DNA from 2 places in the Alteromonas sp. KS69 genome. Region 2 is predicted to be linked to the other one. Evidence: predicted binding sites of a transcription regulator. Region 2 holds the regulator's gene; the other holds the start of a gene.
The links. Region 2 encodes ArgR, which controls arginine synthesis, uptake and breakdown. Its sites were predicted from a motif close to ANTGAATANNTATTCANT; they were not measured.
Positions count from the first base shown of each region.

Region 1 (6,937 bases), on a different contig from region 2:
TAATGAGTCAGGAATTAGCGTAGAGGCGATTAAGCACTTCGCTGGGAAAATTCCTTTACTTGGTGTGTGCTTAGGCCATCAAGCCATCGGCCAGGTTTTTGGTGCTTCTGTTATCGGTGCAAAAGAAATTAAGCACGGCAAAACCTCTGCGCTCTTTCATAAAAACCGAGGCCTGTTTAATGGGTTTGAACAAGGTTACGCGGTAACTCGCTATCACTCATTGGTGCTTGATGAAAACCACTTCCCTAACGTTTTAAATATAGATGCGTGGTGCGTGACTGATGATGGGGAAAAAGAGATTATGGGAATCTCTCATAACGCACTCCCTATCTGGGGTGTACAATTTCACCCTGAATCCTTACTAACCGAGTATGGTCACGATATTTTAAATGCTTTTCTAAATGCTTAGGCCGTCAGTCTTATTTATTCTGCCAAGGGTTCAGAATAAACTTAAGCTATATGGCTTCCTGCCGATAAAAAAGTTCTGCAGTTATTCGCATTTGGCGTTGTTTTTGTTTACTTTTTATAGGTTAATCAACAAAGCGCCTTTGTAAGTAGTATATTTAGGAAGTAGGGCGACCCAATGCACGGCATCTATGAACAGACGCACGAACAGTTACTTAGCAGGAGCTACTTTGAGATGACGACCCCAGCATCGACCCCGCCGCCTATCGATGAGCGCTTTGAGAGCCTATTAATTTCTCCAGAGCTTGCGATGAAAATGCTGGGAAAGCGTGGTCCTGGTGAAATCAGCTTTGAACAATCTGAACAAGGTGACGCCCGCAGACAATTACTTCACGTAGAAAAAGTCGCTATTGAGAATAAGCGCCTAAAAGCGCAGTCTGATGCCTCATATACCGAAACAGTTAACCATTACTTACATGAAGTGTTATTAGGTGAGCTTACCGAGCAGTTATCGTTTACCTCAGACGTATTCAACAACACATTGAATTTAAGTGACGACACTGGTGCATTACTCGATGCGCTCTCGGTACGCGCCGCATCGGTATCAAAACTAGAACCTATTGCAGCTAACTTACCTTGGCTTTATGACGAGTTGATGCAAGTCGTGAACTCTCCGGCTTTTAGAAGACGAGACTCCAAAGGTAGGGTAATCGTGGTGGAAACTTTCAGAACGGCACTTAGCTTCTTAGGCATTGAGAATTTACGCCTGCTTATTCCTTCTCTTATTGTAAAACGTGCCATGCCTCAGGTAACCGACCCGTACCCTTGCATTAAACTTAAACTCACTCAGTTTGCGCACGGCACGGCGGTATCCGCTAGGCACCTCGCGCCGCACTATAAGCTTAACCCGGTTCAGGCTTATAGTTTTGGTATGCTCAGTCAATTAGGTCGCTGTGCCATCATCCGCTTGTACTTCAAGTTGTTTGATAAGGTGCAGCTTCACCTATTGACCGAAAGCCAAAAAGACAAAGAGCGCATGCGTCATGAAGCTTTATTAAAGCTGGCACCATCGGCGAATTACCTAATTGCATTACAAGATGAATATGCTGATGCATTATCCGCCGACCTTATTGAAAACATGATGTTGAAACGCTTATTTATTGGTGATGCGATGCGTCAATGTGTCAACAGAGAGCCCTGTGAAGTAGGCTCCATGTCTAAGCTTCTACATCAAGCTCGCACCTATTCGAAGGTAAGAATGCTGCATCAATCACGTATGGTTGAAGTGGCAGAGGTAAAACCAATGATTAAAGAACAAGAATATCCATCAGGTGCATTGGAAAAACTAAGATCTGTTGATATTTTCACCCTTCCTTTATCAAGGGAGGAAGAAAACAGCTAATTTTTTGTGGATATTCATGCAAATTAGCCAAATATCTCCTTTTACCCTCATTTGACCCACGCCAGATCAACGCGCTCTGGCTGTGAGATTACACACCTAATTCACCTTTTAATTACACTATTCCTAAACAATATGGCTTAGTAGTAAATAGTTATTCACTTTTCCTGCAAATTAAGCCAGAGTCCTTGTATATAAAGGGCTGCAGCCATTCACAAACAAGACAACTCCTTAAAAAAATGGCATACTCTCCGGTAATTTCGTTTATTTTTCCGCCTGCTCGAGGTCTATTGTACCGACACGGGCGCTTAAAACAGAGGTAACAAAAATGACAGTAACTCGCGCAACGTTTGATGAAGTGATGGTGCCTAACTACAATCCTGCGGGCATGGTACCCGTACGCGGAGAAGGTTCGCGTGTATGGGATCAAGATGGTGCTGAGTACATCGACTTCGCTGGCGGTATTGCCGTGAACGTACTAGGTCATTGTCACCCTGAACTCGTTAAGGCGCTTAACGAACAAGGCAGTAAGTTGTGGCACTTGAGTAACGTATTCACCAATGAGCCAGCCCTTCGCTTAGCCTCTAAACTGGTCAATGCCACGTTTGCAGAGAAAGTGTACTTTGCTAACTCAGGCGCAGAAGCCAATGAAGCCGCATTAAAATTAGCACGTCGTTTCGCATTAGATAACTACGGTGAAGATAAAAACCAAATTATTGCCTTCAACAAAGGGTTCCACGGCCGTACTTTCTTTACCGTAACCGTTGGCGGACAGGCCGCATATTCAGATGGTTTTGGTCCTAAGCCTGGTGCTGTTGAGCATTGCGACTATAACGATTTAGCCGCTTTCGAAGCATTAATCTCAGACAACACATGTGCCGTTATGATGGAACCCCTTCAAGGCGAAGGCGGAATCATCTCTCCTGATATTGAATTTATCAAAGGCGTGCGTGAGTTGTGTGATAAGCACAATGCCTTGCTCATTTTTGATGAAGTGCAATCGGGTGTTGGCCGTACTGGTCACCTGTATGCCTATATGGGCTTAGATGTGACACCTGACATTTTAACTACCGCAAAATCGTTAGGCGGTGGCTTCCCTATTGGCGCTATGCTAACCACTACTGACATTGCCGCGCATTTAAAAGCAGGTACGCATGGAAGTACCTACGGCGGTAATCCACTAGCCTGCGCTGTAGCTGAAAAAGCCTTTGATATTGTTAACCAGCCTGAAGTACTTGAAGGCGTGCTACACAAAGAAGCCTTGTATCGTGAGCTTTTAACAGCCATCAACGACAAGTACGAGGTATTTTCTGAAGTACGTGGGCAAGGTATGTTGCTTGGCTGCGCGTTAAACGAAAAATACCAAGGCCGCGCTCGCGACTTTATGATGGCCGCAACAAAAGAACACCTTATGTGTTTAATTGCTGGCGCTAACGTTATTCGTTTTGCTCCTTCTTTGGTTATTCCTGATGAAGATATTAAAGAAGGTCTAGCCCGCTTTGAACGTGCCGTTGCCGCTGTTGTGAACGCCGAATAAACGCCAATTTAGCGAGTAGCGAACATGAATATAATTCGCCCTATTACACAAGCTGATTACCAGGCTTTGTACGACATTGCAGTAGAATCAGGTATTGGGTTTACCTCGTTGCCGGTTAACGATGATCTGCTGCATAGAAAAGTCGACCGTGCGCAAGAAGCTTTCACCAAAGCTAACGTGACCCAACCCGGTGATGAGTCGTACCTGTTTGTTATGGAAGATACGACCACCGGCGAAGTAGTGGGCACTTCAGGTATTGAAGCCGCCGTAGGCATTGATGATGCGTTTTACCACTATCACTTGAGTAAAGTGGTACATGCCTCTCGAGAGTTAAACATTCACAATACGGTTGAAATTCTGACCTTTTGTAATGACTACACTGGGGTTACTGAGATTTGTACGCTGTTTTTAAGAGAACAAGCCCGAGGCGGAATAAACGGGCGTTTTCTCTCGAAAGTACGCTTCTTATTTATGATGGAGCACCGTGAACGCTTCTCTGAAACGATTATTGCCGAAATGCGTGGTGTAAGTGATGAAGAAGGCCGTTCGCCTTTTTGGGAATGGCTTGAAACCCACTTTTTCTCAATGGACTTTCCTACTGCCGACTACTTAACCGGTATTGGTAATAAGGTGTTTATTGCAGAACTGATGCCTAAATACCCTATTTACGTCAATCTATTAAGTAAAGAAGCACAAGCGGTTATTGGTCAGGTTCATGACAAAACCCGCCCTGCCCTGCAGCTACTTGAAGGTGAGGGATTTAGCTGTCGCGGTTACGTCGATATTTTTGATGCAGGTCCTACGGTAGAGGCCAATCTCAGTCATATCCGAACAGCACAGTCTAGCTTAAAAATGCCAATTGTTATTGATGACGCGGCGGCGGCACAAGGCCAAACCCACTACATCATTAACACCTCTGTTGCAGACTTTCGCGCGGTAGCCACCGAAATAGGGGTTAACGAAGAGCAAAATATTGCCGTGCTTTCGCGTCAGGCTGCAGCCGCTCTGAATGTGCAGGAGGGCGACCATGTTCGTCTTGCACCTGTAAAATTCAGAGACTAATTGAAGGACACTTTTTTATGTTACATACACACTTTATCGACGGTCAATGGGTGACCGGTGAAGGGCACAACCTAGCCTCAATCGACCCCGCTAAAAACCAAGTTATTTGGGAAGGTAAGTCAGCCTCTCCTAGTCAAATTGACTTAGCAGTGAAAGCCGCTCGTGCCGCTGCCCCTGCATGGGGAATGATGACGGTTGAAGAACGTTTAAGCATTATTAAGGTATACGGCGAAAAGCTAGGCGAAGCGAAAGCGCACCTAGCTAAAGTGATGGCAAAAGAAACCGGCAAACCTGAGTGGGAAACGGCCACAGAAGTGGGCGCCATGATGGGTAAAATTGCTATTTCTGAAAAAGCATATTTCGAACGTACCGGCAATGTGGAAAACCCTATGCCTGTAGGTAAAGCCTTCATTCGCCATAAAGCCCATGGTGTTGTAGCCGTATTCGGCCCGTATAATTTCCCTGGTCACTTACCCAATGGTCACATTGTACCTGCGCTTATTGCAGGTAATACCGTGGTATTTAAACCAAGCGACTTGACCCCTATGGTTGCCGAAGAAATGGTTAAACTATGGGAACAAGCAGGCTTACCAGCTGGCGTACTAAATTTAGTACAAGGTGAAGTTGAAACCGGTAAAGCGCTAGCGTCACACAATGGTATTGATGGGTTATTCTTTACCGGAAGTTCACGTACGGGCAAAATTTTACACGAACAGTTTGCGGGTCATCCAGGTAAAATTTTGGCCCTTGAAATGGGCGGAAATAATCCGTTAATAGTGAAAGACGTAGCCGATATTGATGGTGCGGTTCACGATATCGTGCAGTCGGCCTTTATTACGTCGGGACAACGCTGCACCTGTGCACGCCGTTTGTTTTTGCCTGCCAATGCACAAGGTGATGCCACATTAGCCCGTCTTCTTGAAGTCACTAAAAACATCAAAATTGATGACTATGACGCAGAAGATCAGCCTTTCATGGGCGCAATGATTTCAGCCAATGCTGCAGCATCTATGGTTAAAGCGCAGCAAGAACTTGAAGCTCTAGGCGGCAAGGTGTTGTTGCGATTAGAACAGCCTGATCCCCAAAAGGGTTTCGCCACCCCAGGTATTATTGATGTCACTGACATGCTATCTAAATTGCCTGATGAAGAGCACTTCGGCCCATTGCTTAAGGTTATTCGCTACACCGACTTTGATAGTGCAATTGAAGAGGCGAACAATACCAGCTTTGGCTTATCAGCAGGATTGCTAGCTGATAACGAAGAAGACTACCGTTACTTTTTTGCACGTATTCGTGCAGGCATTGTTAACTGGAATCGCCCTATTACGGGTGCAAGCAGTGCAGCACCGTTTGGTGGCATTGGTGAAAGTGGAAACCATCGCGCCAGTGCATTTTATGCCGCCGATTATTGCGCATTCCCTGTCGCCTCGGTAGAGCTTGAAAAAGTGACCTTGCCGGGCAAGTTAAGCCCTGGCCTAACACTTTAAATAAACCAATACAGACAAAGCCGCTATCAATAGCGGCTTTATTTATAGGACACACCCCATGCATAACAATATCGATACGCTCTTTGCCAATATGTGGGACGATTATGTTGCAATTACCCCTTCAGCTCACAAAATTCATGCCCTGCTTGCGGATGAAGAAAGCACAAATAACATTGTTAACGACCATGTTGCTTTTAGAACCTTTGCATTAGATAAAACTGCGCTTGAAAAATTGGCCGCTCACTTTCTTGCCCTCGGATATACCGAAATGGGTAATTATAATTTCGAAGCGAAGAAGCTAACCGCCAAGCATTTCGAACACCCTGATGACACAAAACCAAAAGTCTTCATCAGCGAGTTGAGAGTGAACGAACTGTCCGACAATACGCAGGCCATAATTCAAAAGCTTGTAGCGCAAATGGATGCCAATGTCGTGACTGCTGATAACTTCCTTTATTCAGGCCGTCACTGGGATATCAGCAAAGCCGATTACGATGCTCTGCTCAATGAATCAGAATATGCAGCGTGGTTAGCGGCATGGGGATTTCGCGCTAATCACTTCACAGTTAGCGTGAATCATTTAGGGCAAACTGATGAGCTTTCAGATGTAAACGCGCGCCTTAAAGAAGCCGGTTTTGTGCTAAACACCTCTGGCGGCGAAATAAAAGGCGGGCCTGAGGTCTTCTTAGCGCAGTCGTCTACTATGGCCGATCGGGCTCCTGTGAATTTTTCTGATGAGACCGCTGCCATTCCAAGTTGTTTCTACGAATTTGCTCAGCGCTATAACATGCCTAATGGCAAACGCTACCAAGGCTTTGTGGCAGCTTCCGCAGATAAGATATTTGAAAGCACTAACGCCAGTTAACGTTTTGATGCGTTGAATCGGCGCAGTCTGAACAAAAAAGAATTTAAATGCGATGAATAAAGGGGCGAAAGCCCTTTTATTTTCTGCTAGGGAACGTATCTGACACGTTTGTGTGCCTTGCAAGGAACTGATCATAAGGCATAGGTTTATCGAAATAAAAACCCTGCATGAGGTTCACGTCA
Region 1 is NZ_PYHU01000017.1:113,743-120,679, forward strand. Features, by position in the region: gene C7Y69_RS12645 (anthranilate synthase component II) at 1-409, shown strand, start outside; gene C7Y69_RS12650 (HDOD domain-containing protein) at 641-1,807, shown strand; gene C7Y69_RS12655 (aspartate aminotransferase family protein) at 2,133-3,341, shown strand; gene astA (arginine N-succinyltransferase) at 3,366-4,403, shown strand; gene astD (succinylglutamate-semialdehyde dehydrogenase) at 4,421-5,890, shown strand; gene C7Y69_RS12670 (DUF1338 domain-containing protein) at 5,949-6,755, shown strand; gene C7Y69_RS12675 (putative bifunctional diguanylate cyclase/phosphodiesterase) at 6,832-6,937, opposite strand, start outside.
Region 1: a site for ArgR is predicted at 1,950-1,967, ahead of C7Y69_RS12655 (aspartate aminotransferase family protein). Genes of this name have one in related genera too.

Region 2 (6,937 bases):
CTCAAAGAGGGAAGCGTTTATACCGTTAAAACATCACATCCCACTTTTGCCAACTCACTGTTATTTACCATTCGGTCGTCGAATGTATTAAACGGCTATGCTTATTCAGTTTATAAAAACAGACCACTAGAAAGTATGACGTTTACCCTCTATAGAATTCACAACTAAGCGCCATACTGCGCCCCAAGTAGAATAGCGGCGTACACATGGGTATGAAATCAGTGTCGATTTCGTTTCGAAATTAGATTGTAGCCCATCCCTTGCCAAGGATGCAGTAGCGGAGCCTACAGGGAAGTATTTACGGCTGGTTGTTATCCGGCATGGCTATTATAGGAAGTAGCTATTTATTAGGCCGAGCTGTTCTGCAGAGGCCACAAACAAAACGGCAGGATTAGTAAGGTCGTGAAAAACTGTCAGCAGCGTGGATGCGGTCTTACAAAAAGGATTTTTTATTGCGTGCGATGCGTAGGTGTTGGTAGGTATACGGTTTGAAATTAAATAGTAGCCCCTCCCGTGCCAAGGATGCAGTAGCGGAGCCTACAAACAAAAAGGCAGGATTAGTAAGGTCGTAACAAACTGTCAGCAGCATGGATGCTGTCTTACAAAAAGAATTTATTACTGAGTGCGATGAGTAGGTGTTGGTAGGTATACGGTTTGGAATTAAATAGTAGCCCCTCCCGTGCCAAGGATGCAGTAGCGGAGCCTACAAACAAAAAGGCAGGATTAGTAAGGTCGTAACAAACTGTCAGCAGCATGGATGCTGTCTTACAAAAAGAATTTTTTACTGAGTGCGATGAGTAGGTGTTGGTAGGTATACGGTTTGAAATTAAATAGTAGCCCCTCCACCGCATGGATGCGGTGGCGGAGCCTACATGGATGTATTTACGGCGTGGCTACGATTTGATTTCAAATCGGATGCCGAGCCTAATACATCCTTAGCCAGTTACGAAATCTACGCCTAGCTTGATGTCGCCACGAAGGCCTTCAAGCATGTCGTTTTTCGCTTTTTCTTCAAATTCGCTTAGCTCGCCGTATGGCAAGATTTCTTCAACACCGTTTGCGCCAAGGCGAACAGGGTGAGCGAAGAATGCAGCATCGTCGCTGTCGTCAGTTTGAACGTAAGTGTATTCAACCACGTTCTCACCTTGCATTGCTGCAACCAATGATAAGCAGAAACGTGCAGCTGCTTGACCCATAGATAGGGTTGCAGAACCGCCGCCAGCTTTAGCTTCAACAACTTCAGTACCTGCATTTTGGATACGAGTCGTTAGGCTTGAAACTTCATCATCAGAGAACTCAACACCTTCAACTTGCGAAAGCAAAGGAAGGATAGTTGTGCCTGAGTGACCACCGATTACCGGTACGTGTACAGAAGCAACGTCTACGTCTTTAAGCTCAGCAACGAAAGTCTCAGCGCGAATTACGTCAAGGGTAGTAACACCGAACAATTTGTTCTTGTTATAAACACCTTTCGCTTTAAGCGTTTCAGCAGCAATTGCCACTGTTGTGTTAACTGGGTTAGTAATAATACCAACACAAGCATCTGGACAATTGTCAGCAACACCTTCAATAAGGTTCTTAACAATACCAGCATTAATGTTGAACAAGTCTGAACGATCCATGCCCGGCTTACGCGGAACACCAGCAGGAATAAGAACAACGTCTGTACCTGTTAATGCACCAGCTAGGTCATCTTTACCGTGACCGGTTACTTTTACTGCAGTTGGGATGTGGCTCAAATCAACAGCTACACCAGGAACAACTGGCGCTACATCGTAAAGCGCTAGCTCAGAACCAGCTGGCAATTGTGTTTTTAACAACAAAGACAGCGCTTGGCCAATACCACCGGCAGCACCTAACACGGCTACTTTCATACCATTTCTCCTATGGGATTACTCACGTATTTAAACGGAACGTCACACTAATGCAACGCGGGGGAAAACTCAATCATCTGATGGTCTTAATACGGCCATTTAAGGCATTTTTACGTTGATATTCACTATCATGCATGATTATGCAATTAAATTGCGCAAAGGTCACCTGTAAGGCACAATATATGATAAATCGTTAATGACCATTTAACTTATTACCGCTAACTACTGTGCAGGACGCTATGGCCAACGCAAAACAAGAGCAACTGATTAAAGCCTTTAAAGAAATTTTAAAAGCGGAAAGCTATGGATCCCAGGGTGAAATAGTGGATGCCCTTAAAACTCAAGGTCATGACAATATTAGTCAATCTAAAATTTCCCGCATGCTAAGTAAGTTTGGCGCGGTACGTACCCGCAATGCCCGTGGCGATATGGTGTACTGCCTGCCGCCTGAACTGGGTATGCCTACCGCTAAAAGCCCGTTAAAGCAACTTGTTCTCGACATTGTGCATAATAATGTGATGGTGATTATTCGCACCAGCCCAGGTGCAGCGCAACTCATTGCACGCTTGCTTGACTCATTAAGCAAAAAAGATGGTGTACTTGGCACCATAGCCGGCGACGACACTATTTTTATCGCCCCTGCCGACGTGACACTTATTGAAGAGTTACGACAACGTGTGGAAGACCTATTCGAGAATGTCTAAGGCACAGCCTTAATTTTTGAGCAAAAAAAACCGCCATCACAAGATGGCGGTAAAGAATTTGTACCAGGGAGATACAAAACAACTTGGTAGCTGTGTATTTAAATTATCACAGACTCAGAAAAGAGTAAGAAAAGAAAAGTAAAGAATTTGAAAACTAGAAATTAATTATAAAATCCATCCTTAGATAAAAACAGCAACATTTAAACTCAACCTTTAAAATTAAATAATATCACCACCACTAAAAACATCCTATTATTCACCAACGTATAAATTCTAAAACCCACAAAAATACCATTGTCATTAATTGTAATTACAGTAACTTTCTTCCACTTTTCAATCTGTACTGAAACGCCCTCACCCACTTTTACTTCAAGCCAGATTTAACTATACTGAATTTGCGCAAAACCTGCGCCTTTTCTGCGCTAAACCCACAAAATTCATACACAATATCTACACACTATTTACCCCCTCACATTACTTCTTCATTTCTATTTTAATTAATATACAGCGTTACCTTTAAATAAATATTAAGAGAGAAAAAAGTAATATTTATTTTACCAATGTATAGAACCGTAAAGGTTTCATCGCTCTGCGTATAAATAAAGTAAATTAGGTCTAAATAGAACAAATTATACACTTTGTAAATTGCCAAATAGCACGACGAAGTGCTTAATTCTCCCGACAGAAAACATCTGCTCAAAATAAAAACTAATAAACGTCTATGTAATTACAAATTGTAATCACCTTCGACAAGGGGAATTAAAATGTTTGACACAAATAAACTCAGCACTGCGGTGAAGCGCGGACTATTACTGGCGGGTTCCGCTAGCCTGTTTGCCGCACCAATGGCCCTCGCACAATCAGATGACGAAAATTCAGCTGAACCTGTAGAAAAAATCCAAGTTACTGGCTCTCGTATTAAACGAGTGGATTTAGAGTCAGTATCTCCCGTTACGGTTATTACTGCTGAATCTATCGCGTTATCTGGTGATACATCGGTTGCCCTAGTATTACGTAACTCTTCGATTAACACTTTCGGTTCATTTCGCGGACAATCTGGCTACGGCAGCGGCGCATCTGCGTCAAGTGAAGTAAATTTACGTGGTCTGGGGGCTGGCGCTACTTTGGTACTAATGGACGGTCGTCGTCTACCAGGTTTAGGATACGATGGTGGTTCATCTTCTGATATGTCGATGATCCCGATGTCGATTGTTGAGCGCATTGAAATTCTTCGCGATGGCGCATCGGCCATTTACGGGTCAGATGCCGTTGCAGGCGTAATTAATATTATTACCAAGAAACAGTTCGATGGCGTTAATGTAGGCTACAGCTTTGAAGATCCAGGAGCAGATGGCGGGAACTCAAGCAAATATAACTTTTCAGCCGGCGTAACCAATGACAAAGGTAGTATCGTTTTCATTGCGGAGCATGAAAACACTCAAGAAGTCAGCGATGTAGCGGTTTCAGGCGAAAATGCACTAGATAGCTATTCAACCTACAGCCCTGTTGCCAATTTCTATGATACAGATACTAGTTCGTATCTTTATAACGAAGATTTGTGTGGCGATGTGGCTGACACATCGATTGAATCTGATCGTTGTGGTTATTACTACGGTAATACCACTTGGCTTTATGGCGCGTCTGAGAAAAACTCTTTAATGACTAAAATCGAGTACGAGTTAGCAGAGAACTTGCAACTTATTACTCGTTTCTCTGCACTACAGACATCTACAGACACTCGTTATGCTGCTACCCCAGTATCTACATCTTCGCTGACCATCGATGCGGATAACGCAATGAACCCTTATGGTCAAGATGGCTCTGTTTACTTCCGAACGTCTAGTTTGGGAACACGAGACACCACCACAGAAAAAACCACCTTTGAAATGGTGACAGGCCTTGAAGGCTATACCGACATTGGTGGCAATGAGTGGGATTGGCAAGTTTATTACCAACGCACGTCTGCAAAAGAAGAGGTATTCAATTACAACTTAGTTAACGACACAGTTGTACAAGATTTAATTGATACTGAACAGTTGGATTTATTTAATGTTCAAGGTTTAAGTACCGACGACTGGTCTGCTTATAACGCTGAGCTATTGGCTAGCGCTGATCACACTGGCACCTACCAGTCTACACAGATGCGTGACATTATTGACGGCAGCATTTCTGGCGAAGTTTCTCGAATAACTTCATGACAGTGAGTGCTGTTTTCGGCGCTGAGTACTCTTACCTTGATTTTGAGCAGATATCTGACCCTGAATCGGGCTTGGGTATTATTTCAGGCGGTTCGGGCGGTGACGACGTGTATGCGACTCGTGAGCGACAGTCTTACTATACTGAGTTTGCTATCGAACTACCCCATGAAGTGGAAGTATCTGCTGCACTTCGTTACGACGGGTACGAGCTTGAAGGGGATACAGGCGAAAGTATTTCAACCTCTGAGTTCTCAGATACCGTACCTAAGCTAGGTATCAGCTGGCGCCCAACTGAGTCACTTTTACTTCGTGCTAGCTGGGGAGAAGCTTTCCGTACACCAACAATGAGTGAAATGTTCGCGACCATCTCTTACGGCTTCCCAAGCGCATACGATACCTATTACTGCGATACACTAGATAACCCTGGTAGCGACGATAGTTACTGCTCATCAGGTCAGCAACACCTAACCTATTACGGCGGTAACCCAGACCTTAGCCCAGAAAACTCTGAGTCGCTTACGCTTGGTGTGGTTTACGATGTCACTGATGATTTATCACTCGAAGTGTCTTACTACCAATATGATTACGAAAATAAAATCGAAGATATCGACGTAGATGACCTAATTGCTGCTGACTTAGATGGTACGTCTAGCAGTATCGTTCGTGATAGCGATGGTAAAATTACATCGATTACCTCTGGTTACACAAACTACTCAGAAGTGAAGACCAACGGTTTTGATATTACCGCGAACTACGATCTGGCCACTGAAATTGGTGATTTTGGTGTCAACCTTGAATACTCCCATGTATTTAGTTACGAAGAAGAAGGTACTGAGTGGGCAGGTGAATTGTTCTATCCTGATAATCGCGCTAACTTGACGGTAGATTGGACCGACGGCGATAAATGGACGGCATCTTGGAGAACGCTATTCATCGGTGCCAACGGTGAAACCTATTACGATTACTATGATTACGCCGACAATTATTTTAAACATAATGTGACGGTTTCATATCATGTGAACGATAATGTGAAGGTTTCTGCCGGAATTGCGAATATTACCGATGAATTTGAAGAGTACGCACCTGGGGAATGGCGCGGATATGATGACTCTTTGTATGATCCACTAGGACGTACAATGAGTTTTAATGTTCAAGCTAGCTTCTAACATTTAACTTATAAAAAACGCCGCATTTCCTGTGTTCTATCTCTAATCTGTTTGAGATAGAACACAGTCAGCGGCGTTTTCTTACTTTCGTAATCATTAACGCTTTATAAACCCGTTATACCAGCTGTCAATTAGACAACACGGGCTAAGTGAGTAGTGTAAGTGCTTGAAGTACCCTACGAAAGTACCTTAATAAGCGCTTCAGCCGCGGGGCCTGATGATGCTGGATTCTGTCCGGTTACCAACAGACCGTCAACACACACTTTAACGCCAAAGTCGTCGGTACTTTCATACTTACCGCCCTTACTGATAAGCGCGTCTTCCACTAAATAAGGCACTACGTCGGTTAACCCCATTGCGTCTTCTTCACTATTTGAAAAGCCAGTAACGGTTTTGCCGTTAATAAAAAATTCACCATCGGCGCGTTTTACTTCTTTAAGTACGATAGGAGCATGGCAAACGGCGCCTACAGGCTTCTGAGCTTTCACCATATCTTCAATTAGCATTGTGGAGTGAGTATTGTCAGATAAGTCCCATAACGGACCGTGGCCGCCCGGATAGAACACGGCATCAAATTCATCTGCACGAACATCTTCCAACACAATAGTTGAAGACATTGCGCTTCTTGCAACCTCATCTTTTGTGTAACGGATAGCATCGTCGGTCATGGCATCATCTGCCAAGCTGTTTGGGTCGATTGGCACTTGGCCGCCCATAGGTGAAGCTAAGGTGATGGTATACCCCGCATCTTTGAACGCATAGTAGGGTGAAGCGAACTCTTCCAGCCACATTCCTGTTTTCTTGCCTGTATCACCTAACAATTCATGTGAGGTCATTACCATTAATATATGTTTAGACATAAGTTCTCCATGTGAACAATTCATTTAGTTATTCGTTCGTATGGCGGCAATAGTTAGATCAGAAAAAGAAAATCGATGCGATGAGAAACATAAAGAGAAGTTGATTTGCAAGATAAAAAAAATGCCACTTCCAAA
Region 2 is NZ_PYHU01000015.1:93,037-99,973, forward strand. Features, by position in the region: gene C7Y69_RS11905 (methionine sulfoxide reductase) at 1-168, shown strand, start outside; gene mdh (malate dehydrogenase) at 936-1,874, opposite strand; gene argR (transcriptional regulator ArgR) at 2,114-2,578, shown strand; gene C7Y69_RS11920 (TonB-dependent receptor plug domain-containing protein) at 3,343-4,776, shown strand; gene C7Y69_RS11925 (TonB-dependent receptor domain-containing protein) at 4,773-5,942, shown strand; gene C7Y69_RS11930 (type 1 glutamine amidotransferase domain-containing protein) at 6,119-6,802, opposite strand.